Linked DNA regions of Niveibacterium microcysteis. The protein of the gene in region 1 interacts with the protein of each later gene in a pairwise test. Links are inferred from orthologs where the notes say so. Each region holds a gene or a part of one and is shown on either strand. Other genes may lie near its edges.

What was found. The genes of interacting proteins can lie anywhere in the genome.
Region 2: the proteins of JY500_RS20330 (region 1) and mrdA interact in binary tests that used the Escherichia coli proteins (3 or more experiments, as listed by UniProt). The link is inferred for Niveibacterium microcysteis from one-to-one orthologs.

What each region holds. Positions count from the first base shown.
Region 1 is NZ_CP071060.1:4,481,104-4,484,503, forward strand. What follows is about bases 100-3,163. They hold JY500_RS20330 (penicillin-binding protein 1A), read left to right. Parts: upstream 100-478; coding sequence 479-2,848; downstream 2,849-3,163. Other genes in these bases: JY500_RS20325 (pilus assembly protein PilM), read right to left, coding at 100-308; JY500_RS20335 (cobyric acid synthase), read right to left, coding at 2,838-3,163. Also shown: more of JY500_RS20325, read right to left, coding at 1-99; more of JY500_RS20335, read right to left, coding at 3,164-3,400. UniProt on the Escherichia coli protein: Cell wall formation. Synthesis of cross-linked peptidoglycan from the lipid intermediates.
Region 2 is NZ_CP071060.1:4,113,961-4,117,075, forward strand. The notes cover bases 1-2,892. They hold mrdA (penicillin-binding protein 2), read left to right. Parts: upstream 1-452; coding sequence 453-2,333; downstream 2,334-2,892. Other genes in these bases: mreD (rod shape-determining protein MreD), read left to right, coding at 1-436; rodA (rod shape-determining protein RodA), read left to right, coding at 2,330-2,892. In the rest of the region: more of rodA, read left to right, coding at 2,893-3,115. UniProt on the Escherichia coli protein: Catalyzes cross-linking of the peptidoglycan cell wall. Responsible for the determination of the rod shape of the cell. Is probably required for lateral peptidoglycan synthesis and maintenance of the correct diameter during lateral and centripetal growth.

The sequences.
Region 1 (3,400 bases):
CGCAACCCGGCCGGCAGGATGATCTTCTTGGTGATGACGGCGCCCGCAGGCAACGCCATACCAACGTTCCGGGTGGTGGTCGACATCCGTTTCCACGCTCGTCGTACCGCATCCGCAACCACGTCGAGCTGGGCGATGTTGCCGTCACTCACTGCGTCACGAGGCAAAGGCTCGATGGCGTAGCGTTCCAGGCGCCTTTGGCGGCCGTTTACGTCGGACAACTCGACCAGTTTGACGGCGGACGAGGATATGTCCAGACCGATCAACGGGCGCGCTTTTCCGGCGAAGATCGAAGAGAAGTCGATCACGGGAAAATTCCCTTTTCAATCAACAAATTAGGCACAATTGCCACAATTTACTTGAAATCCTAGCAGCATCTTTCAGCGTATGTAAAGACAAAAGTATGAATTAGGAATGTTCGGCGGGCCGCAGGCCTTGGCTCGCCTATAATCCCGCATCCCATCCCACCTTCCGATCCATGCGCATCGCAACCTACATATTCGCGATTTTTGTCGGACTACTCCTGCTGGCTGCCGCCACCGTCGGGCTGGCCGTCGCCTTCGCCTGGCCGAAGCTGCCGACACTCGAGGCGCTGACCGACTACCGACCCCGCATCCCGCTCCGCGTCTTCACTTCCGATGGCCAGCTGATCGGCGAATTCGGCGAGGAGCGCCGCACATTCGCGAAGATCCAGGAAGTGCCGGCGTACATGAAGAACGCCATCCTCGCGGCGGAAGACGACCGGTTCTACGAGCACGGCGGGATCGACGTAGCCGGTTTCGCGCGCGCGGCAGTGGCCAATCTGACGTCGGGGGGCAAGCGCCAAGGCGCCAGCACGATCACGATGCAGGTTGCACGAAACTTCTTCTTGACGCGGGAAAAGAGCTATAGCCGCAAGCTTTACGAGATCCTGCTGTCGATCAAGATCGAGAAGAATCTCAGCAAGGATCAGATCCTCGAGCTGTATTTCAATCAGATCTACCTTGGCCAACGCGCCTACGGCTTCGCGGCGGCCGCGCAGATTTATTACGGCAAAAATCTCGCACAGTTGAATGTTGCTGAGGCTGCGATGCTGGCGGGCCTGCCCAAGGCGCCTTCTGCTTACAACCCGATCAGCAATCCGACGCGCGCCACGCAGCGTCAGCATTACGTGCTACGCCGCATGCGCGAGCTGAACTACATCGACGCAGCGCAGTATGAGCAGGCCTTGAAGACGCCGCTCAAGGTGGTTCGCGGCGGCGCAGAAAGCTACCCGGTGCATGGCGAGTACGTCGCCGAGATGGCGCGCCAGATGGCGGTCGAGCAATTCAAGGATGCCGCCTACACCGCCGGCATCCGAGTGATCACGACAATCAAGGCCGCAGATCAGGAGGCGGCCTACAACTCGCTTCGCCGCGGCCTGCTCGACTACGAGCGCCGCCATGCCTATCGTGGTGCGGAGGCATACGTCGATATGTCCGCCGTGCGTTCGGACAGCGACGAGCAGCTCGATGTGTTGTTGGAGGATTTTCCCGACAACGGCGAGATGGTGCCGGCGATTTTGCTGGAAGCGAACGCCAAGCGCATTCGCGCCTACCGCCGCGGTGGTGAGGTGCTGGAATTCACAGGACCGGCACTGCGGTTTGTGGCGCCGATGCTGGCCGACAATGCAGCGCCGGCCAAGCGCCTACGCCGTGGCGCGGTCGTGCGCGTCGCCGAGGGCGCGAAGGGCTGGGAGATCGTCCAGGTGCCCGAGGTCGAGGGGGCATTTGTCGCCGTCGAACCGGCGACAGGCGCCGTGCGCGCGCTCGCGGGCGGCTTCGACTTCAACCGCAACAAGTTCAATCATGTGACTCAGGCTTGGCGTCAGCCCGGATCGAGCTTCAAACCGTTCATTTACTCCGCCGCACTGGAGAAGGGTTACAGCCCGAGCAGCATCGTTGACGACGCGCCGCTCTCCTTCTCTTCCGGTCAGACCGGTAGCCAGGCCTGGGAGCCCAAGAACTACGACGGCAAATACGACGGCCCGATGTCGATTCGGACCGCGCTGGCGAAGTCCAAGAACATGGTGTCGATCCGCCTGCTCAACTCGATCGGCCCGCAGTACGCGCAAGACTACGCAGCCCGCTTCGGCTTTGACCCGGAGAAGCATCCGGCCTACCTGACCATGGCGCTCGGTGCAGGCTCCGTGACCCCGTGGCAGATGGCGCAGGCCTACTCGGTGTTCGCGAACGGCGGCTATCGGGTGCAGCCGTTCATCGTCAAGGAAATGCAGGACAGTCAGGGCCGCGTGCTGGCGCGTACGCAGACAACCAGTGCGGGTGACGGTGCGCCGCGTGTCATCGACCCGCGCAACGCCTGGATGATGGACAGCATGATGAAGGACGTCGTGCGCCGCGGCACGGCGACCAAGGCGCTCGCCCTCAAGCGGGGCGACCTGGCCGGCAAGACCGGCACCACCAACGAATATGTGGACGCATGGTTCTGCGGCTACCAGCCGACACTCGTCGGCATTGCGTGGATCGGCTACGACACGCCACGCAAGCTCGGCTCTGGCGAAACGGGTGGCGCAGCAGCATTGCCGGTATGGGTTAACTTCATGGCCAAGGCACTGCAGGGTGTACCGGAGAAGCTCATGGAGATACCGCAGGGCCTGCTGACGATCACGACGGCCGACGGCAAGGAGGACTTCGTCTACGAAGAGCGTCTCGGTACGCCGCCACCGGAAACCGAGGTGCCAGCAGATGGCGAAGCGCCTGCTCAGCAAAGCGCTCCGACACCCTCGCCTGCACCGCTGCTGCCGGCGCAACCCCAGCCCACGCCGGTGCCGCGCCCGCCACAGCAACAGCACAACGAAGTCAACGGCTGAAACCCACGCCAGTCATCCGATTGAGGCGCGCCAAGTCCAGGTGCGCCTCGATCGCATCCGCAAGCCGGTCCAGCGCGGTCTCCCGCAGCACGTCCATCGCGGGGGTTTCGGCGGCGATCAGTCCAGCCCACGCCAGCAACGCGCGACATGCTTCAGGTTGATCGAAGAGGCCGTGCACATAGGTACCGGCGACACAGCCGTCCGCGCTGATCGAACCGTCTGCGCGACCGTCGTCGAGCGAGCATAAGGGGCGGCCAAGGGCTGTTCCCGACGATTCGCCGGCGTGGATCTCGTAGCCTGTCAGACACTCACCCCCCAGCGTCAGGCGCCCGGCCACCCGACGTAGCTGTTTTTCGGCGCACAGCTCGGTGCGCATCGAAAGCAAGCCAAGGCCTTCCGTGTCGCCCGGCGCGCCTTCAACGCCTCGCGGGTCGCACACCGCCTCTCCCAGCATCTGGAAGCCGCCGCACACGCCAAGCACCTTGCCGCCATAGCGCAGGTGTCGGCGGATCGCTGCGTCCCAGCCCTGTTCGCGCAGCCATGCCAGGTCTG
Region 2 (3,115 bases), 370 kb from region 1 along the record:
GAATCTGGTTCCTACCCGCGCACTGCCGGGCGTGCCGGACTTTGTCGCACTGGTACTTGCCTTCTGGTGCGTGCGCGAACCGCTACGCGTCAACATGGGCGCCGGCTTCTGGCTCGGCCTGCTGACCGACATCGGCTACGGTTCGGCGCTCGGCCAGCATGCGCTGGCCTATGTGCTGCTCGCCTTCATCGCGAGCACGATGAGCCGCCGCCTGCTGTGGTTCCCGCCCGCGGCACAGGCGCTGCAGATGGTGCCGCTGTTCCTGATGACGCAGATCGTCATGCTGGTGGTGCGCCTGATCGCCGGGGCGGAATTCCCGGGTTGGGAGTACTTCTTCACCACCTTCACCACCGCGTTGCTGTGGTTCCCCGCGCACTTCGTGCTGCTGCTGCCGCAGATGCAGCCGATCGAGCGCGACCAGAACCGTCCTCTCTGAGCGGCGTCGAAGATCGATGGAATTCAAGACACCCGAACAGGAGATCTCGCGCTTCCGCGGCCGCGTGCTGGCAGCGAGCGTGTTCGTCTTTTTCTGTTTCGGCCTGCTGGTTGCGCGCTTCGTCTGGCTGCAGGTGATCAAGCACGATTACTACAGCACGCGAGCGGAGGACAACCGCATCTCGCTGGTACCGATCGTGCCGAACCGCGGCCTGATCGTCGATCGCAACGGGCTGGTGCTGGCGCGCAACTACTCCGCCTACACGCTGGAGATCACGCCAAGTCGCATCAAGGATCTGGATGCCACGATCGACGCACTGGCCGGCATCGTCGACATCCAGCCGAAGGACCGCAAGCGCTTCAAGAAGCTGCTCGAAGAGAGCAAAACCTTCGAGAGCCTGCCAATCCGCAACCGCCTGACCGATGAGGAAGTCGCGCGCTTCGTCGCACAGCGGTACCGCTTCCCGGGCGTCGATATCAAGGCGCGCCTCTTCCGCCAGTACCCGGAAGGGGAGTTCGCCTCGCATGTGCTGGGCTACATCGGCCGCATCAACGACAAGGAAAAGACGCGCATCGAGGAAGATGACGACCGTGCGGCGAACTATCGCGGCACCGAGCACATCGGCAAGAGCGGACTTGAGCAGAGCTACGAGGATGAACTCCACGGCACCACCGGCTTCGAGCAGATCGAAGTGGATGCCGGTGGCCGCGCAGTGCGCTCGCTTGCGCGCACCCCGCCGGTGCCGGGCCGCAAACTCGTACTGACGCTGGACAGCCAGTTGCAGAAGATCGCCGAGGCGGCCTTCGGCAACCGGCGCGGCGCACTGGTGGCGATCGAACCGGGCACCGGTGGCGTGCTGGCACTGGTGTCCAAGCCCACCTTCGACCCCAATCTGTTCGTTGACGGCATCGACCCGCAGAACTGGGATGCGCTGAACAATTCGCCGGACCACCCGCTGATTCACCGCGCGATCTACGCCTCGTATCCGCCCGGCTCGACCTTCAAGCCCTTCATGGCGACTGCCGCACTGATGACGGGCAAGCGCACGCCGTCGCAGGCGATTTCGGACCCCGGCTACTTCTGGTTCGGCGGCCACCAGTTCCGCGACGACAAGAAGGGCGGCCACGGCTCGGTCGACATGGCCAAGTCGATCATCGTCTCCTGCGATACGTACTACTACGCGCTCGCCAACGACATGGGCATTGATTCCATCGCGCGCACGCTGGGCCAGTTCGGGCTCGGTTCGCGCACCGGCATCGACATCGGCGGCGAAGCGACTGGCGTGCTGCCCTCGCCGGAGTGGAAGAAGAAGCGCTTCAAGAAGCCGGAGCTGCAGAAGTGGTACGCCGGCGAAACCATCTCGGTTGGCATCGGGCAGGGCTACAACAACTACACGATGCTGCAGATGGCGCACGCGACCGCCACGCTCGCGGCCGGTGGCGTGATGTACAAGCCGCACCTGGTCAAGTTTGTGCAGGATCCGCGCACCAACGAGAAGCGCGTCATCGAGCCGGAGCCGATGAAGACGATCCCGATCAAGCCGGAGCATGTGAAGGTAATCCATGACGCCATGGTGGGCGTGATCAAGTACGGCACCGGCGCGCGCGCCTTTGCTGGCGCCCCCTACGTCGCGGCTGGCAAGACCGGTACCGCTCAGGTCTTCTCGCTCAAGGGCGGCAAGTACGAATCGCACAAACTCGGCGAGCGCCTGCGCGACCACGCGCTGTTCATCGCCTTTGCCCCGGTGGAAGCACCGAAGATCGCGCTCGCGATCCTGGTCGAGAACGGCGGCTTCGGTGCCGAGTCGGCCGCGCCGATCGCGCGCCAGGTGCTCGACTACTACCTGCTCGGCAAGGTGCCGGAAGGTGCGGCACCAGAACAACCGGGGGCGGAATGATCCTGCAACGCCTGTGGCGCCGCATCGCGGCGCCGATCGACCCATTCCTGTTCTCGCTGTTGATGATGCTGATCGGCTTCACGACCGTGGTGCAGTTGTCGGCCTCGCCCGATCGCATTCAGGCGCAACTGATCAACACGGGCGTGGCGCTCGCGGTGATGTGGGTGGTTGCCAACATCTCGCCGCAGCGGCTGCAAACTCTCGCGCTGCCGCTTTATGTGGTGGGCGTGCTGCTGCTCGTCGCGGTGGCGCTGTTCGGGCAGATCTCGAAGGGTGCGCAGCGCTGGCTGGATCTGGGCATCATGCGGATTCAGCCCTCCGAGCTGCTGAAGATCGCGATGCCGCTGATGCTGGCCTGGTACTTCCAGATCCGTGAGGGCTCGCTCGCGGTGCGCGACTTCATCGTTGCGACCGTGCTGCTTGCGATTCCAGTCGGCCTGATCGCCAAGCAGCCCGACCTTGGCACCGCAATCCTGGTGCTGTCCGCCGGGCTGTTCGTGATCTTCTTCGCCGGCCTTTCGTGGAAGCTGATCGCGCCGGTGATGCTGGCCGGCGCAGTTGGCGTGGGCGCAATCGTCGCGACAGAAGACAAGATCTGCGCACCGGATGTGCAATGGCCTGGCCTGCGCGACTACCAGAAACACCGCATCTGCACCCTGCTCGACCCAACCTCCGACCCGCTGGGCAAGGGCTTCCATACCATTCAGTCCGAGATCGCGATCGGCTCCGGCGGCGTGCTCGGAAAAGGCTGGCGCAATGGCACGCAGACCCAGCTCGAGTTC